Regions from separate parts of the Enterobacter sichuanensis genome, predicted to be linked through region 2. Evidence: predicted binding sites of a transcription regulator. Region 2 holds the regulator's gene; each other region holds the start of a gene.
The links. The regulator CRP, encoded in region 2, controls carbon source genes, mostly activating them, when cyclic AMP is high. The targets are predictions, from matches to a motif close to ATGTGANNNNNNTCACAT.

Region 1 (4,770 bases), 100 kb from region 2:
CTGAATGGTGATGACAATAATCAGCGCGGTATAGCCCGCCAGTCCCCAGGCATAGGAGTTCTCGACTTTCACCAGCGAGGAGATCCAGGTGCAGAACCCCGCCCAGATGCAGCACACCATCAGCATCAGCAGCGGCGTGCGGATCATCAGAATAATAATGGTGAGTGCCGCGAAACAGCCGATGAACGTCCCGATGATACGCAGCATCCCGCGATAGCGGATCGCGCCTGAATAGGGCTCCCCACCCGCGGCAAAGGCTGGGCCCGCCGCGACAATCGCCGCCGTCAGCACCGCCCAGCGAGGGGTTTCAAGCTGGAAGTGGAAGCCCACAAACAGCGCCAGCACAATGGCACACGCCAGCTTCACAGCGAAGCGAATGTGCTGGCTGGCGATGGAAAAGATACCCATACCGGTTAACCAAACTCGCGCAGGCGATGGGCAATTTTACGGAAGAATGAGTCCTGGCTGGCGTCCCGGTCTTTTTCCCCGGTGATCACCACCGTCGCCGTGGTACCGGCAGGCCACACATTACCCTGCTGTTCATCCAGGTGGATACGCACCGGCACACGCTGGGCCAGACGTACCCACTCAAGGTTGGAATCGACGGTCGCCATCCCTTTTGCATCGTTAGAGCTGCTGGAGTTGGTCACCCCTGCCGCGACGCTGTCCACGGTACCTTTAAAGACGCGGTTGCTGCCAAGCGGCGTGATTTCCGCCCTAAAACCGGGACGTACGCCTTCCAGCTTGGTCTCTTCCATATAGGCGAGCACGTAGAAGGAGTTCTGTTTCACCAGCGCCACAGCGGTTGAGCCGCGGGTGATAAATTCTCCGGCATAGACATTCAGGTTGGTCACCCAGCCGTCAGCGGGCGCACGGATCACGGTGCGCTCCAGATCAAGCTTCGCCAGATCGCGCGTCGCCTGCGCTTTCGCCAGCTGGTGCAGTACGGTTTGCAGCACGTTGTTGGACTGATCAATCTCTTCGCGGGACATCGCCTGAACGCCCAGCTGATTACGACGCCCTGCCTCACGACGTTTCTCTGCGGCCAGCGCCTGGTAATAAGCTACGTCCGCTTCCGCTTCTTCCAGCGCCTTCTGGTAACGCGGCTGGTCGATGGTGAACAGCACCTGGTCTTTCTTCACTAACTGGTTATCGTGAACGTTAACCGCCGTGATAAGCCCGGCCACGTCGGGAGCGATCGCCACGACATCCGCGCTGAAACGCGCGTCACGCGTCCACGGCGATTCGGTGTAATAGACCCAGGCGCGAAAAATAGCGATGAACGCGAGGATAACCAGCGCCATGGTGATGGCGGTGCGGGAGATTTTTCTTGTTAGCGTTTTCACATCAACCTCAGACAAACATGCGCGATATCAGGTAAAACAGGCAGCAATACAGCGCGGTATTGAACAATGCAGGATGCCAGACGAAATCGTAGATCCCGGTAGGAACCAGCACCTTGCGCACCAGCCAGAAAATCGCCAGTGATAAAAGCAGCTCGAAAAATATCGGTGGGAACGACAGACCGAACACCACGATAACGGGAAACAGACTCATGTTGACCTTGATAAGCGAGAGTGCAGGCTTCAGAATTTTTTAGCGTACGCCACCGCAGGAGAGCAAGAAACGCCGGGCGGGAATGGCGCAGCCGTTATGTAATTAATAATATATTAACGTAACTGTTATGCTGTTATCTATAATATGTGATCTAAATCACTTTTAAGCCAGAGTGAACAATGGAACGTTTAAAACGCATGTCGGTCTTCGCCAAAGTGGTAGAACTGGGCTCTTTTACCGCGGCGGCACGCCAGCTTCAGATGAGCGTCTCATCCATCAGCCAGACAGTGTCCAAACTGGAAGATGAGCTTCAGGTCAAGCTGCTCAACCGCAGTACCCGCAGCATTGGGCTGACGGAAGCGGGTAAAATTTACTATCAGGGCTGTCGCCGCATGCTGCATGAAGTGCAGGATGTTCACGAGCAACTCTACGCCTTTAACAACACGCCTATTGGCACCCTGCGCATTGGTTGTTCTTCAACTATGGCACAAAATGTTCTCGCCGCCATGACCGCGGATATGCTGAAAGAATACCCGGGGCTGACCGTCAATCTGGTGACGGGTATTCCGGCGCCGGATCTGATTGCCGACGGGCTGGATGTGGTGATCCGCGTCGGTGCATTACAGGATTCCAGCCTGTTCTCGCGTCGGCTGGGCAGCATGCCGATGGTGGTCTGCGCCTCAAAAAGCTATCTGGCACAGTACGGTGTCCCCGAGAAACCCGCCGATCTCAGCAACCACTCGTGGCTGGAGTACAGCGTGCGGCCCGACAATGAATTTGAGCTGATTGCCCCGGAAGGGATCTCCACCCGACTGCTGCCGGAAGGCCGGTTTGTGACCAACGACCCGATGACCATTTCGCGCTGGCTGGTGGCCGGGGCCGGGATCGCCTACGTGCCGCTGATGTGGGTGATCAACGAGATCAACAGCGGCGTGCTGGAGATCCTGTTCCCGCGCTATCAATCCGATCCGCGCCCGGTGTACGCCCTGTATACCGAAAAAGACAAGCTGCCGCTCAAGGTACAGGTATGTATTAACTATCTGACCGACTATTTTGTGGACGTGGCAGAGCTGTTTCAGGGGATGCGGGGAAGAAGAAAGGAATAAGTGATTAATTTCTGAAATATCCGCGCCATTAATATTTCAGGATGAAGCAGACCTTCATCCAGGAATATTCTTTTGCCATTATCAGGAATAGCGAATTGACACTGCCGCCGCCTGCCCTTTACCTTAATAACAGTCTGGCATTCAGACTGTTATTAATTTGTTGCTGATTTGAATAATAAAATGTATTCCGCAGGATGACGTTAAACAAGGAAAAGAAATGAATATATTTGAACAAACACCGCCGTCACGCAGGCGCTATGGACTCGCCGCGTTCATCGGTTTGATTGCAGGGATTGTCTCCGCGTTTGTTAAATGGGGTGCCGAGGTCCCCCTCCCGCCACGAAGCCCCACCGATTTATTCAACGCCGCCTGTGGGCCGGAGCAATTAATAAGAGCCGCAGGTCAGATAGATTGCTCTCGTAATTTCTTAAACCCACCTTATGTTTTTTTACGCGACTGGCTGGGCGTCGTTGATCCTAACGCGGCGGTTTATACCTTTGCCGGACATATATTTAACTGGGTTGGTGTAACACATATTATTTTCTCCGTTGTCTTCGCGGTGGGATATTGTGTAGTTGCTGAAGTTTTTCCGAAAATTAAACTCTGGCAGGGTTTGCTGGCGGGTGCGTTAGCCCAGCTTTTTGTTCATATGATCTCCTTCCCGCTGATGGGGCTGACACCACCGCTGTTTGCACTTCCCTGGTATGAGCACGTGTCAGAGATCGTAGGTCATCTGGTCTGGTTCTGGTCGATCGAGATCATTCGTCGCGATTTACGCAACCGCATCACCCGCGAGCCGGATCCGGAGATACCGCTGGGTCACTTACGTTAAAAAAAAAAGGCGCTACCCGGTAGCGCCTGTTTTTTATGTGGACGCAGGTCAGGCCGTACCGCCCACCGTCAGGTTGTCCACTTTCAGCGTTGGCTGGCCCACGCCAACCGGCAGGCTCTGGCCCTCTTTACCGCAGACGCCGACGCCGTTATCGAGCCTGAGATCGTTACCGACCATGGAGATCTGCTGCATGGCTTCAATACCGGAGCCAATCAGCGTTGCGCCTTTCACCGCTTTGGTCACTTTGCCTTTCTCGATCAGGTACGCTTCTGACGTGGAGAAGACGAACTTCCCGGAAGTGATGTCCACCTGGCCACCGCCAAAGTTTGGCGCAAAGATACCGTAATCAACGGATTCGATAATCTCCTGTGGCGTCGATTTGCCCGGCAGCATATAAGTGTTGGTCATGCGCGGCATTGGCAGGTGCGCATAGGATTCACGACGACCGTTACCCGTTGGCGCGACGCCCATCAGGCGCGCGTTGAGTTTGTCCTGCATGTAGCCTTTCAGCACGCCGTTTTCAATCAGCACATTGTACTGGCCTGGGGTGCCCTCATCGTCGATAGCTACCGAGCCACGGCGATCGCGCAGAGTGCCGTCATCCACCACGGTGCACAGCTCAGAGGAGACAAGTTGCCCGATCTGACCGCTGAATACGGACGTACCGCGGCGGTTAAAATCGCCTTCCAGACCGTGTCCTACCGCTTCGTGCAACAGCACGCCCGGCCAGCCGGCACCCAGCACCACCGGGAATGACCCCGCCGGTGCCGCGACAGCATTCAGATTCACCAGCGCCATGCGCACGGCTTCTTTTGCCCACGCGTCAGCGCGCGCTTCACCGTCAACATCCCCCAGGAACCAGTCGTAGCCGAAACGACCGCCGCCGCCGCTGGAGCCGCGCTCGCGTTTGCCGTCATCATCGACCTGCACGCTGATGGAGAGACGCACCAGCGGACGCACATCCGCCGCCAGCGTACCGTCAGTGGCCGCCACCAGAATCAACTCGTACACACCGCTCAGGCTGGCTGAGACCTCCTGCACGCGTTTATCGGCAGCACGCGCCACTTTGTCCACGCGGCGCAGGATATCCAGCTTCTCTTCACGGCTCATGCTCTGCAGCGGATCGATGGTGGTATAGAGCGCAGAGTGCGACACTTCACCGAGGGTTTTCACGCGACCATCGCCGGTATCGCGCACAATGGTACGCGCGGCCTGCGCGCTCTGCTCAAGTGCGGCCAGGCTAATCTGATCGGCATAGGCAAAACCGGTTTTCTC
Region 2 (4,770 bases):
TCCGGCGCTTCCAGAATATTTGAATCCCCCGACTCACCCGGCGCGTCATACTCCAGACGCTGCTGACAGCGCTGCAGAGCAATCTCACACGACTGCAGGTAACGTTGCGCCAGGTCTGGCGTCAGCATGGTATGTTCACGCGCGAGCGTGGTCATGGCGTTGATATGTTCGACGATAAACTGGCTGTGCGTCACCCAGAGCTTCATGTCCGCAAGATAGTGCGAGTTAAAGCCGGGCTCCTGCATCGCCTGGTTGAGCGAGTTGAACAGGGCGTTGTGCGCCTGGTTGACCTTCATCCGCTGATAAGCCAGCGGGGAGGGCTGAGGATCATCGCTCAGAATCAGGCGGATAGCCTCCTGGTCAGCCTCCAGCGCGTCGTGGGCGTTCTGCCTGAGCAGCCCGCTCTGCCACTGCGGCCACAGCCAGACCATACCACCAAAGGCAATCAGACAGCCGATGAGGGTATCAATCAGCCTGGCGACAATAAACTGTTCGCCATTGAGCGTGAGCAACTGCAGGGTATACACCGCCGTCACCGTAAAACCCACCATCGCCCAGCCGTAGTTTTTACGAATAATCAGGTAGCTCACCAGCGTAATCACCAACATTCCTGCCAGGGTATAGCCTTCCGGCACGTGGAAGTGCAGCGTCACGCCCGCAATAATCAGCCCCGCCATCGTTCCGCCGGCCCGGTGCAGAATCCGCACCCGCGTGGCGCCGTAGCCATTCTGGGTGACAAACAGCACGGTCATTAAGATCCAGTAGGGTTTCGGCAGATGCAGCGCCATGCCCATCAGGCTGGCGACACTGAGCATGACGCTAATCCGTGCGGCATTGCGCAGGGCGGACGATTTAAGCGACAGATAACTTCTGAGCGCGGGCAACAGCGGAAGCCGTTTTTGTTTGTCCGCCATCAGATCGCGGGAATAAAGCGGGCGCTGGGTACGCAGCACGCGGGCGATGCGGCTGAAGTGCCAGGCGGCAAACTGACCGACCGGGTTATCCGGATGCTGACGGGCGATTTTCTCCAGCGCGCCGAGCTGTTTGTCCATGTTAAAGCGCGTGGGGTAGCGGTGATAGAGAATATCGTCGGCCAGGATCCGCAGGCGCGCGGAGACGGTCTGTGCGTTCCAGCGGATCACCGCTTCAGCGTGGCTGCGCTCTACCAGTTTTTGCACCTCTTGCGGGTGGTGAAGACTTACGGAGATATGTTCCTGCAGATCCAGCCCCACCTGGAAAGTGCGCAGCAGCCGTTTATATTCGTGATTCTGGTTGGCGGCGAGCATATGCAGTTGCTGGTAGCACTGGCTTATCAGATCCACCATCTTTTGCTGACGGGTCAGCAGCGGGGGCAGCGATCTTTCCGGATCGGTATGCTGGGTGAGCAGGGTGTATTTGGCTTCACAATACTCCGCCAGCTGCACATAGAGCAGGCTCAGGGATTCACGCAGCGGTTGTTCGCGCCACAGCCAGAACCAGAACCAGTTAAACAGCCCGTACCATAATGTCCCCAGCGCGTAGATCAGCAGCGGCTCCCACACCGGCATATTTCCGGCGAGGCTCAGCGTGAAAATGGCCGCAATCAGCGAGGCGGGAAGTAGACGGGCGTGCAGCGAGCTGATTTCGGCGGTGACACCCAGGGTCATCGCCAGCACGGTCAGGATCAGCGGCAGCGGAATATCGCGCGCCAGCAGAAGCTGCACGGCGAGACTACAGCCGGCAAACAGTGAACCGCCAATGATGAGTCGTTTGAAAAAGCGCTTATGCGGCGTGTCCAGACCGGCAATGTTGCAGCAGGCGGGCACCAGAGAAAAGAGCAGACCTTGCTGAAGATGTCCGAGGAGCAGGCCTACGGCCACAGGAAGACACAACACCAGCGTTTGTCGCAGTGCGTAGTTAACTTCCGGGTGATAGATCAGCCTGCGCCACATGGGGAGTAGAGACAAAAACGGCGTGACACCTTGCGGTGACACGCCGTTTGAGCGGAATTAACGCGTTCCGTAAACCACGATGGTTTTACCGTGGGCGGAGATCAGGTTTTGATCTTCCAGCATTTTCAGGATACGACCTACGGTTTCACGGGAGCAACCGACGATCTGACCAATTTCCTGACGGGTAATTTTAATTTGCATGCCGTCCGGGTGGGTCATGGCGTCTGGCTGTTTCGCCAGGTTCAGCAGCGTCTGTGCAATACGGCCCGTCACGTCCAGGAAGGCGAGGTTGCCCACTTTCTCAGAGGTGACCTGCAGACGGCGCGCCATCTGGGAAGAAAGACGCATCAGGATGTCAGGGTTAACCTGAATCAGCTGACGGAATTTCTTGTAAGAAATTTCAGCCACTTCACATGCTGTCTTTGCACGAACCCAGGCGCTACGTTCCTGGCCCTCTTCAAACAGGCCCAGTTCACCGATGAAATCGCCCTGGTTCAGATAAGAAAGGATCATCTCTTTCCCTTCTTCATCTTTGATCAGCACTGCCACCGAGCCTTTAACGATGTAATACAACGTTTCCGCTTTTTCACCCTGGTGAATCAGCGTGCTCTTCGATGGGTACTTATGAATGTGGCAATGAGACAAGAACCATTCGAGAGTCGGGTCTGTTTGCGGTTTGCCAAGCACCATGCGCTGTTATCCTCTGTTATAAGCTGTCACCAGAGTCATCAGATGCATCCGGACTCTGGGGTTGCAATCGAATTCTTACCCATACCCTGGGAAGTCGGCTACCGTAACGTTTCGCAGCCAGTAAAGTTTGATGTCCTCTGCATACACGTGTAACGTCAATGTATTACTGTAGCATCCTGAGTGTTTTAGCATAGCTTTCGCCGCGTGTCTCCTGGTGTCTCGCTTCAGCATGATGCAGGTCGCCTTCCATTGCGAGAAATGTAACGCACGCGTAATCTGTCACCAAAAATGCAACGTTGGAGTTTAAGAATATGCAAGCGCGCGTGAAATGGGTTGAAGGTTTAACGTTCCTGGGCGAGTCCGCTTCCGGACACCAGATTTTGATGGATGGCAACTCCGGCGATAAAGCGCCAAGCCCAATGGAGATGGTGCTGATGGCGGCAGGGGGATGCAGCGCCATTGACGTGGTGTCGATTCTGCAGAAAGGCCGTCATGACGTGACAGATTGCGAGGTTAAACTGACCTCAGAACGTCGTGAAGAGGCGCCACGCCTGTTCACCCATATTAATCTGCACTTTGTTGTGACCGGCAAAGCGTTGAAAGACACGGCGGTATCACGCGCGGTGGACCTGTCGGCGGAGAAGTACTGCTCTGTGGCGTTAATGCTGGAGAAGGCGGTAAAAATCACCCATTCGTATGAAGTGATTGAGGCGTGATTGATTGGGCATCGTGCGTGTTGATGCCCTCACCCTAACCCTCTCCCACAGGGAGAGGGAATATGATTATGCGATCTGCTTCCCTTCCATCAGTCGCTGTACCAGCGGCGTCATGATGAGCTCCATTGCCAGTCCCATTTTTCCGCCCGGCACCACTAATGTATTCATGTGAGAAATGAACGAGCCCTGCAGCATCGCCAGCAGCCACGGATAATCAATGCCTTCGAGATTGCGGAAATGGATCACCACAAAGCTCTCATCCAGCGACGGGATACTTTTGGCGGCGAACGGGTTGGAGGTGTCCACCGTCGGCACGCGCTGGAAGTTGATATGGGTGCGGGAAAACTGCGGCGTCAGGTAGTTGATGTAATCTTCCATGGAACGCACCACCGAGTCCATCACTGCCTCGCGTGAGTGGCCGCGCTCGCTCATGTCACGCGTCAGTTTCTGGATCCACTCCAGGTTGACGATTGGGACCACGCCGACCAGCAGATCCACGTGGCGCGCCACGTCGTGCTGCGGCGTAACCACGCCGCCGTGTAATCCTTCGTAGAACAGAACGTCGGTAGGTTCCGGCAGCGGCTGCCAGGGAGTAAAGGTGCCCGGCACCTGATTCCAGGGAACGGCTTCATCATAGGTATGCAGATACTTGCGGGACTGCCCTTTGCCGCTCTGTCCGTACTCAATAAAGGTTTGCTCCAGCAGGCCGAAGTCATTGGCCTCCGGGCCGAAGTAACTGATGTGTTTACCCAGATCGCGCGCTTTACGGATGGCCATATCCATCTCCGGACGCGTGTAGCGGTGAAAGCTGTCGCCTTCGACCTCCGCCGCACGGAGATTCAGCTGGGCGAAAATCTTGCGAAAGGCGAGGCTGGTGGTGGTGGTTCCCGCACCACTCGACCCCGTAACGGCAATAATCGGATGTCTGGCAGACATAACAACTCCCTGACTGAAAAGGGTGGAAGATCAGCCGTGAAACGCGTTGCGGGGCATGATATTGACCGTCTCATGCAGTTCTGACCACACCAGCACCACGTCGCCGCTTTTCAGCTGGCGCTTTACATCGTTGACCTTTTGCTCAAGCGAGCGTTCATGTTCACCATAATCGGTGCCTTCGCGCAATACAAAGCTTTCAATCAGATTATCGAGCGTTTCGGGAGCCAGATCCTGCCAGGGAATAATCATTTTGCACCGTCCAGATAAGGGGTTAGCCAGTCAGGGATACGCGTCTCAAGCCACATTTTCGGGCGGCGCAGCGTGCCACCGATAAACCCGACGTGGCCGCCATGCTCGGTCAACTGATAGTGAACGTTGTCGGGCAGAAACTCCTGTGCGGGGATCGAGTGGTGATCCATAAAGGGGTCATCTTTGGCATGAATGATCAGCGTCGGTTGCGTGATCTTGCTGAGCAGCGGCATGGCGCTGCACTGACG
Region 3 (4,770 bases), 2.0 Mb from region 2:
CGCAGATAACCGGGTATTTACCGCCCAGCGAGCCGTCATACGCAAAGATTGGGAAACCTTCGGCTTCCAGTTTGGCGATGGATTCCACCACGCCCGGATAACGCGCCAGCACGTCTGCCGGAATTTCAGGCAGGCTGATGGATTCGGCAATAATGCGGTTTTTAATGTGGCGTTCGAAGACTTCAGACAGACCCTGCACGCGCGCTTCATTGCGGGTATTACCGGCGGACATGCCGTTAGACACGTACAGGTTGCCGACGATGTTCATCGGGATATAGACGGTCTGTTCATCCGACTGACGAGTGAATGGCAGGGCGCAAATACCGCGATCTTCGTTACCGGACTGCAGATCGATCAGCATGCTGGCGGTCAGTTCGTTTTCGGGATCGTAAAACGCACGCAGACGCGTATCCAGGATACCTTCCGGCAGTTCGTCATCTTCGGTCAGCGGGAACCATTTTTCATTCGGGTAGTGAACGAACGGGCCGTTAGCGATGGTTTCACCCAGCCAGAAATCGGCGAAGAAGTAGTTGGTGGACAGACGCTCAAAATACTCACCCAGCGCAGAGGCCAGTGCCGCTTTTTTTGTCGCGCCTTTACCGTTGGTAAAGCACAGGGCACAGTCTTTATCGCGAATATGTACGGACCAGACATGCGGCACCGGATTGAGCCAGGAGGCTTCTTCGATGTTAAAACCCAGGTCGGTCAGTTTCTGCTGGAAGCGAGCGATGGAATCTTCCAGGGCGGCGTCTTTGCCGGGGATAAACGTTTGAGTCATGGCGTTCACTTTTATCGTACGTAAAGCGCGCAATGATACGGGTTTTGCGTGACAGGTGCTATCTCCGGCGAAAATAAAAGACTGGGCTATGCTTACTGTCAGTAACTCACTGTTAAGGCATAGAAAAATGAAAGCATTCGATCTCCAGCGGATGGCGTTTGATAAAGTCCCTCCTGAATTTTTAGGCGAAGTGGCGCTGCGTAGTCTGTATACCTTCGTTCTGGTCTTCCTGTTTCTTAAAATCACCGGTCGTCGCGGCGTGCGGCAGATGTCGCTTTTTGAAGTATTGATCATCCTGACGCTGGGTTCAGCGGCGGGGGATGTCGCTTTTTATGATGATGTGCCGATGGTGCCGGTGTTTATCGTTTTTGTCTCACTGGCGCTCCTCTATCGCCTGGTGATGTGGCTGATGTCGAAAAGCGAAAAGCTGGAGGATCTGCTTGAAGGAAAGCCGGTCGTGATCGTCGAGGACGGTCAGCTGGCCTGGGAAAATGTCCAGAGCGCCAATATGACCGAGTTTGAGTTCTTTATGGAGCTGCGCCTGAACAGCGTGGAACAGCTCGGGCAGGTGCGTCTGGCGATAATGGAAACTAACGGGCAGATCAGCGTCTATTACTACGCTGATGAGGACGTAAAGCCCGGTCTCTGTATTTTGCCGGATATGCTGATCGAGCGTTTCAGGACGGTCCCCGAAGCAGGCGATTACGCTTGCGTAAGATGTAGCCATGTTGTGGCCATGAAGCCTGGCGATCGTCAATTATGCCCTCGCTGTGCAAATCCGGAATGGACGAAGGTTAGCCGGGCTAAACGGATCACCTGACAGCCATTTTGTCGGTTTTGCGATAGCGAGGCGGCAGATTGTTTTGTGTGACGCGGGGCACATTTCACCGGTCATAAGTTTTAGACATTGCGGCGCGTGTCACTGAATGATAAAACCGATATCCACAGTTATAACTTATGGCTTTTAGCGTGGTGAGGGGAAATGGCTCAAGTCTTTAATTTCAGTTCAGGTCCGGCAATGTTACCGGCAGACGTGCTTAAACAGGCTCAACAGGAACTTTGTGACTGGAACGGTCTGGGGACGTCGGTGATGGAAATCAGCCACCGGGGTAAAGAGTTTATTCAGGTGGCGGAAGAGGCAGAAAAGGATTTTCGCGATCTGCTGAATATTCCCTCGAACTACAAAGTATTGTTCTGCCATGGCGGCGGACGCGGCCAGTTTGCTGGCGTGCCGCTGAACATCCTTGGTGATAAAACGACGGCAGACTACGTTGATGCGGGCTACTGGGCGGCCAGTGCGGTGAAAGAAGCGCACAAGTACTGCACGCCGAATGTTATCGACGCCAAAGTGACCGTTGACGGTCTGCGCGCCGTGAAGCCCATGAGCGAGTGGCAACTCTCTGACAACGCTGCGTATCTTCACTACTGCCCGAACGAAACCATCGACGGTATCGCCATCGACGAGACCCCGAACTTCGGCAAAGACGTAGTGGTTGCCGCAGATTTCTCCTCCACCATTCTTTCTGCGCCAATTGACGTCAGTCGCTACGGTGTAATTTATGCGGGCGCGCAGAAAAATATCGGCCCTGCTGGTCTGACTATCGTCATCGTGCGCGAAGACCTGCTGGGTAAAGCGCATAAATCCTGCCCGTCGATTCTCGATTACACCGTGCTGAACGATAACGACTCCATGTTCAACACCCCGCCGACGTTTGCCTGGTACCTGTCCGGGCTGGTCTTCAAATGGCTGAAGCAAAACGGCGGTGTGGCGCAGATGGACAAGGTTAATCAGCAGAAAGCCGAGCTGCTGTACGGCGTGATTGATAAGAGCGATTTCTATCGTAACGATGTGGCGAAAGCCAACCGTTCGCGCATGAACGTGCCGTTCCAGCTGGCGGACAGCAACCTGGATAAAGTCTTCCTGGAAGAGTCCTTCGCGGCAGGTCTGCACGCGCTGAAAGGCCACCGAGTGGTGGGCGGCATGCGTGCCTCCATCTATAACGCCATGCCGCTGGAAGGCGTTAAAGCGCTGACCGATTTCATGATTGACTTCGAACGTCGCCACGGTTAATTGCGCTGTTTTCACCCCCGTAGCCCTGCTGCGGGGTTTTTATTATGTTGAGTTGAGATAAGTTTCATGGAATCCCTGACGTTACAACCTATCGCGCGGGTAGATGGCACCATCAATCTGCCTGGTTCAAAAAGTGTCTCGAACCGCGCTCTGCTGCTGGCAGCTCTGGCAAACGGCACCACCGTCCTCACGAACCTGCTGGACAGCGATGACGTGCGCCATATGCTCAATGCGTTGAAAGCGTTGGGAGTTCATTACACGCTGTCTGACGACCGTACCCGCTGCGAAGTGACGGGGAACGGCGGCGCGCTACGCTCGGCTGATGAGCTTGAACTGTTTCTGGGTAACGCGGGGACCGCAATGCGTCCGCTGGCGGCAGCGCTGTGTCTGGGCAGCAACAACATTGTCCTGACAGGCGAGCCGCGCATGAAAGAGCGCCCGATCGGCCATCTGGTGGATGCCCTTCGTCAGGGCGGCGCGCAGATTGAGTATCTGGAGCAAGAGAATTATCCACCCCTGCGTCTGCGCGGGGGCTTTACCGGCGGTAACGTCGAGGTTGACGGTAGCGTATCCAGCCAGTTCCTGACGGCGCTGCTGATGACCGCACCGCTGGCACCGCAGGATACCGTAATCACTATTAAGGGCGATCTGGTTTCCAAACCGTACATTGATATTACGCTGCATCTGATGAAGACCTTCGGTGTAGAGGTTGAAAACCAGGCTTATCAGCGTTTTGTCGTTCGCGGCGCCCAGCAATATCAGTCTCCGGGCCATTACCTGGTGGAAGGGGATGCCTCTTCCGCTTCGTATTTCCTGGCTGCCGGGGCGATTAAAGGCGGCACGGTGAAAGTGACCGGCATTGGCCGTAACAGCGTGCAGGGCGATATTCGTTTTGCTGACGTACTGGAGAAAATGGGCGCCATTGTCACCTGGGGCGATGATTTCATCTCCTGTACACACGGTGAATTGAAGGCCATTGATATGGACATGAACCATATCCCGGATGCGGCGATGACCATCGCCACGGCGGCGCTGTTTGCAAAAGGCACCACCACGCTGCGTAACATCTACAACTGGCGCGTGAAAGAGACCGATCGTCTGTTCGCAATGGCCACCGAGTTGCGTAAGGTGGGAGCTGAAGTGGAAGAGGGCGAAGACTACATTCGCGTTACACCTCCGGCAAAACTGCAGTTCGCGGAAATTGGGACCTACAACGATCACCGTATGGCGATGTGCTTCTCGCTGGTGGCGCTGTCCGATACCGCGGTGACCATCCTCGATCCAAAATGTACGGCGAAAACCTTCCCGGACTACTTCGAGCAGCTGGCCCGCATCAGTACGCTGGCCTGATAACAGCGTGCCGCATCGCCCGATGCGGCATTTGCTTACGCTTCCTGACGTTCATTCACGCGCATTTCTTCTACACTCTGCTTCATTAATTCCCTAATTTGCACGCAAAGGTAACAGTTGCGCACGTTGGCGCGTATAATGCGCGGCGTTTATGTAAACGGTATGCCTTATTTAAGGAGAAAAAGATGACGGCAGTTGCCCCGGTAATCACCATTGATGGGCCTAGTGGCGCAGGGAAAGGTACGCTGTGCAAAGCGATGGCGGAAGCATTGCAATGGCATCTTTTAGATTCGGGAGCAATCTATCGCGTGCTGGCGCTGGCTGCACTGCATCATCATGTGGATGTAGCCTCTGAAGAGGCGCTGGTTCCGTTGGCGGCGCATCTGGATGTGCGTTTCGTGTCGACCGATGGCAACCTGGAAGTCATCCTTGAAGGGGAAGACGTGAGCGGCGAAATTCGTACGCAGGAAGTGGCAAATGCCGCCTCCCAGGTGGCGGCATTCCCGCGCGTTCGTGAGGCGCTGTTACGCCGTCAGCGCGCGTTCCGTGAAGCCCCGGGTCTGATTGCGGA
Region 4 (4,770 bases), 210 kb from region 2:
GCGCGCCGCTGTCACCCTCAGGTGTAGGCAAGACGCGATTAACGGGCGACTTCCACCTTCGCCAGCTTTTCGTAATAGCACGCGAGCGCGCTGTGATCGGCCGTGCCCAGGCCATCCGCGCGCAGCGCCTGCATCATCTCCATGACCGCCGCCGTCAACGGCAGCTGGGCTCCCACGCCGTGTGAGGTATCCAGCGCGTTGGCCAGGTCTTTAATGTGCAGATCGATACGGAAGCCAGGTTTGAAATTCCGGTCCATCACCATCGGCGCTTTGGCATCCAGCACGGTACTGCCCGCCAGCCCACCGCGAATAGCCTGATAGACCAGGTCCGGGTTGACGCCCGCTTTGGTTGCCAGCGTCAGCGCTTCCGACATGGCGGCAATGTTCAGCGCCACAATCACCTGGTTCGCCAGCTTAGTCACATTACCCGCCCCGATGTCCCCCGTATGCACCACGGAGCCCGCCATCGCTTTCATCAGATCGTAGTATTTGTCGAAAACGGCTTTCTCACCGCCGACCATGACCGACAGCGTGCCGTCGATCGCTTTTGGTTCACCGCCGCTGACCGGCGCGTCCAGCATATCAACGCCCTTTGCTTTTAACGCCTCGCTGATTTCACGGCTTGCCAGCGGCGCGATAGAGCTCATATCGATCAGCACCAGGCCCGGCTTCGCACCGTCGATAATACCGTTCTCACCCAGCGCGACCTCTTTGACATGCGGTGAGTTTGGCAGCATGGTGATGATGACATCGCACTGCTCAGCAATGGCTTTGGCGGTGGTGGCCGTTTCTGCGCCAGCCGCCATAAGCTCAGCCACGGCCTGCGGATTGTGATCGGATACCACCAGTGAGTAACCTGCTTTGATGAGGTTCTTACTCATTGGTTTACCCATGATCCCCAGGCCAATAAAACCCACTTTCAGCGTCATAGTCTTTTCCTCAATGATGGTTATTTTTTAAAAGCGTCCGCTAATTTCTGCGTGGCCGAGCGGAATACGCCGAGGTCGCTGCCGACGGCAACAAACGTGGCTCCCCACTCCAGATAGCGGCGGGCATCCGCCTCAACCGGTGCCAGAATGCCGCTCGGTTTGCCGTGCGCGCTGGCGCGGGCAAAGATGTGCTGTATGGCACGTTGTACGTCCGGATGACCGGCATTGCCCAGGTGTCCGAGTGCGGCCGCCAAATCGCTTGGGCCTACGAAGATACCGTCCACGCCGTGGGTGGCGGCAATCTCATCGACGTTATCAACACCCTGCTGGCTCTCGATCTGGACCAGGATGGTGATGTTGCTGTTGGACTGCACGAAGTAGTCCGGGACGGTGCCAAACATGTTGGCGCGGTGCGAAACGGAAACGCCGCGGATCCCTTCCGGGGGATAGCGCGTGGAGGCCACAGCCAGCGCTGCCTGCTCTGCCGTTTCCACAAACGGGATCAGGAAGTTGTAGAAACCTATATCCAGCAGACGCTTAACGATCACCGGCTCATTGGTGGGTACACGCACTACCGGGGCGCTCGGGCTGCCTTTCAGCGCCATCAGTTGCGGAATAAAGGTGCTGATATCATTAGGCGCATGTTCGCCGTCCAGCACCAGCCAGTCGAACCCGGCCAGTCCCAGCACTTCCGTGCTGATTGGGTTTGCCAGCGCGGACCAGCAGCCAATCTGAATCTGGTGCGCCGCAAGGGCCGCTTTAAACTTATTCGGGAAGATATCGTTATTCATCGCGTTTACCTTTTTAATTCCGCAGCCTTGTTCAATATCATTTTATTTATTCAGACACAGCGACAGGATGATATTTATTATTCTGACCTGGTTTGGCGTAATAAAATCGTCATTCAGTATAAGACGCTATTCATGACCACACATTGTTTTAATGCTCAAGCATTACGTTGCATTTTGATAATATTTTGAGCATATGCACAAAGCACTGGGCGCTGATGCACAGAATCAGGCATTACTGGTTCGGGAGCGATCGGGATCACATTTTCATATGTCATCTGCTGACATGCTTTATTTCTGAAAGCCGCGTATTAATTTCTACCATTAGAAAACTGGATGAATTTATTATCAGACACTTTGCCGGAGAATAGTGAACAATGGCCGACATTGAAATTCGACACGCATCGCCGACGGCGTTCTATATAAAAGTGCACGACACCGATAATGTGGCGATTATTGTCAACGACAATGGCTTAAAAGCAGGAACCCGCTTCCCGGACGGACTGGAACTGATTGAGCATATTCCGCAGGGGCATAAAGTCGCCCTGGTGGATATTCCTGCTAACAGCGAAATCGTGCGTTACGGTGAAGTCATCGGTTATGCCGTGCGCTTCATTGCCAGGGGGAGCTGGGTTGAGGAGTCGCTGGTTGAGCTACCGGAAGCCCCGCCGCTGAATACGCTGCCCCTGGCAACCCGCGTGCCGGAGCCGCTTCCCCCGCTGGAAGGCTATACCTTCGAAGGCTATCGCAATACGGACGGCAGCGTCGGCACCAAAAACCTGCTCGGCATTACCACCAGCGTACACTGCGTGGCGGGCGTAGTGGATTACGTGGTGAAAATTATCGAACGCGATCTGCTGCCGAAATACCCGAACGTGGACGGCGTGGTCGGCCTGAACCACCTTTACGGCTGCGGCGTGGCGATTAACGCCCCGGCAGCCGTCGTGCCCATCCGGACCATCCACAATATCGCCCTCAACCCGAACTTTGGCGGCGAGGTGATGGTGATCGGCCTGGGATGTGAAAAGCTCCAGCCCGAGCGCCTGCTGCAGGGCACGGAAGATGTCAAAGCCATCCCGGCCGATGAGGCCAGCATTGTGCGCCTGCAGGACGAACGCCACGTCGGTTTCCGCTCAATGGTTGACGACATTCTGCAGGTCGCAGAGCGCCATCTGGACAAACTCAACCAACGCCAGCGCGAAACATGCCCGGCATCGGAACTGGTGGTGGGCACCCAGTGCGGCGGCAGCGATGCATTCTCCGGCGTGACGGCCAACCCGGCGGTGGGCTATGCGTCCGATCTGCTTGTTCGCTGCGGTGCCACGGTGATGTTCTCCGAGGTGACCGAAGTCCGTGACGCCATTCATCTGCTTACGCCGCGCGCCGTCAATGAAGAGGTGGGCAAACGCCTGCTTGAGGAGATGGCCTGGTACGATAACTATCTCGATATGGGCAAAACCGACCGCAGCGCCAACCCCTCTCCCGGCAACAAAAAAGGCGGTCTGGCAAACGTGGTGGAAAAAGCCCTTGGCTCGATTGCCAAATCCGGTCAGAGCGCGATTGCGGAGGTGCTTTCTCCCGGCCAGCGCCCGACGAAGCGCGGCCTGATCTACGCGGCAACCCCCGCCAGCGATTTCGTCTGTGGTACCCAGCAGGTTGCTTCCGGCATTACGGTACAGGTCTTCACCACCGGGCGCGGTACGCCGTACGGCCTGATGGCAGTGCCGGTAATAAAAATGGCGACACGCACCGAGCTGGCAAACCGCTGGTATGATTTAATGGATATCAACGCGGGCACCATCGCCACCGGGGAAGAGAGCATTGAAGAGGTGGGCTGGAAATTGTTCCACTTCATTCTGGACGTGGCGAGCGGACGGAAGAAAACATTCTCGGATCAATGGGGGTTGCATAACCAGCTGGCGGTGTTTAACCCGGCGCCGGTGACGTGATTTCCCCTCACCCTACCCTCTCCACATAGGGGAGAGGGTAAAAACCTTAAACCAGCACCACCTCAATCCCGCTTTTCCGTAATCCTTCCAGACTCTCCGGCGGAATACCTTCATCGACAATAATCATATCAATCCTTTGCGTATCAATGATTTTATGCAGACTTGAGCGGTTAAACTTGCTTGAGTCAGTGACAACGATAATACGCTCCGCCACCTCGCACATTTTACGGTTCAGACGGGCTTCGTCTTCGTTGTGCGTACTTACGCCGCGGTCGAGATCGATAGCGTCAACGCCCAGGAACAGCAGATCAAAATGGTAATTCTGTAGCGACTGTTCTGCCTGGTCACCGTAGAAGGATTGCGACTGACGGCGCAAATGCCCGCCGGTCATCAGCAGTTCAACCCCTTCCGCTTCCAACAGCGCATTTGCCACGTTCATGCCGTTAGTCATCGCAATCACGTCCGAGTGCTGACGCAGCATACGGGCGATTTCAAACGTCGTGGTGCCGGAGTCCAGAATAATACGGTGCCCGGGTTTGACCAGCGCGGCAGCGGCCTGCGCGATACTGCGCTTTACCGCCGTATTCAGCGAGCTTTTATCCTCTACGGAAGGCTCAGCGCCCGGCATGTTGCCTTCGCAAATCAATGCCCCACCGTAGGCGCGAACGGCAATGCCCTGCTTCTCAAGAAAGGCGAGGTCATTGCGGATCGTCACCGTCGATACGCCGTACAGATGAGACAGATCGTTAACCTGCACGCTTCCCTGCGCCCGCAACCGCTGAATGATCTGCTCTCGCCTTTCACTGGTGCCGGTGATGCGCTTTTCTGCGGATGAATCGGTGCTGCTCATACGAGCTCCTTAATCAATATTCTTTCGTTTCATTTCGTTTTGTCTATTAAGGCCTTTCCTTTACGGGAATGCAAGCCCTGCATGGTGACGATACGCAAGCTGGCATCGCGCTGAAAACTTTCATTATGTTTCTTTTGTGAAACAGATCGGAAAACCATTATCTTTCGTTTTATTTTTATATCACCGTGATGCAGGATTAAATGAAACAAAACGAAAGACAGGTATCATTACCATCCGACATGGAGAGGAAAGTG

Region 1: a site for CRP is predicted at 1,702-1,719, ahead of aaeR (HTH-type transcriptional activator AaeR). Genes of this name have one in related genera too.
Region 3: a site for CRP is predicted at 1,644-1,661, ahead of serC (3-phosphoserine/phosphohydroxythreonine transaminase). Genes of this name have one in related genera too.
Region 4: a site for CRP is predicted at 1,965-1,982, ahead of garD (galactarate dehydratase). Genes of this name have one in related genera too.

The regions. Positions count from the first base shown of each region.
Region 1 is NZ_CP027986.1:4,208,790-4,213,559, forward strand. It holds gene aaeB (p-hydroxybenzoic acid efflux pump subunit AaeB) at 1-408, opposite strand, end outside; gene aaeA (p-hydroxybenzoic acid efflux pump subunit AaeA) at 414-1,346, opposite strand; gene aaeX (p-hydroxybenzoic acid efflux pump operon protein AaeX) at 1,354-1,557, opposite strand; gene aaeR (HTH-type transcriptional activator AaeR) at 1,737-2,663, shown strand; gene C1N69_RS20400 (YagU family protein) at 2,881-3,495, shown strand; gene tldD (metalloprotease TldD) at 3,544-4,770, opposite strand, start outside.
Region 2 is NZ_CP027986.1:4,308,583-4,313,352, reverse strand. It holds gene C1N69_RS20980 (YccS/YhfK family putative transporter) at 1-1,931, opposite strand, end outside; gene crp (cAMP-activated global transcriptional regulator CRP) at 1,989-2,621, opposite strand; gene C1N69_RS20970 (OsmC family protein) at 2,933-3,337, shown strand; gene C1N69_RS20965 (phosphoribulokinase) at 3,404-4,273, opposite strand; gene C1N69_RS20960 (YheU family protein) at 4,304-4,522, opposite strand; gene C1N69_RS20955 (hydrolase) at 4,519-4,770, opposite strand, start outside.
Region 3 is NZ_CP027986.1:1,574,950-1,579,719, forward strand. It holds gene ycaO (30S ribosomal protein S12 methylthiotransferase accessory factor YcaO) at 1-778, opposite strand, end outside; gene C1N69_RS07420 (DUF421 domain-containing protein) at 906-1,598, shown strand; gene serC (3-phosphoserine/phosphohydroxythreonine transaminase) at 1,761-2,849, shown strand; gene aroA (3-phosphoshikimate 1-carboxyvinyltransferase) at 2,916-4,199, shown strand; gene cmk ((d)CMP kinase) at 4,385-4,770, shown strand, end outside.
Region 4 is NZ_CP027986.1:4,102,043-4,106,812, forward strand. It holds gene garR (2-hydroxy-3-oxopropionate reductase) at 39-929, opposite strand; gene garL (2-dehydro-3-deoxyglucarate aldolase) at 950-1,720, opposite strand; gene garD (galactarate dehydratase) at 2,095-3,666, shown strand; gene C1N69_RS19865 (DeoR family transcriptional regulator) at 3,713-4,516, opposite strand; gene kbaZ (tagatose-bisphosphate aldolase subunit KbaZ) at 4,756-4,770, shown strand, end outside.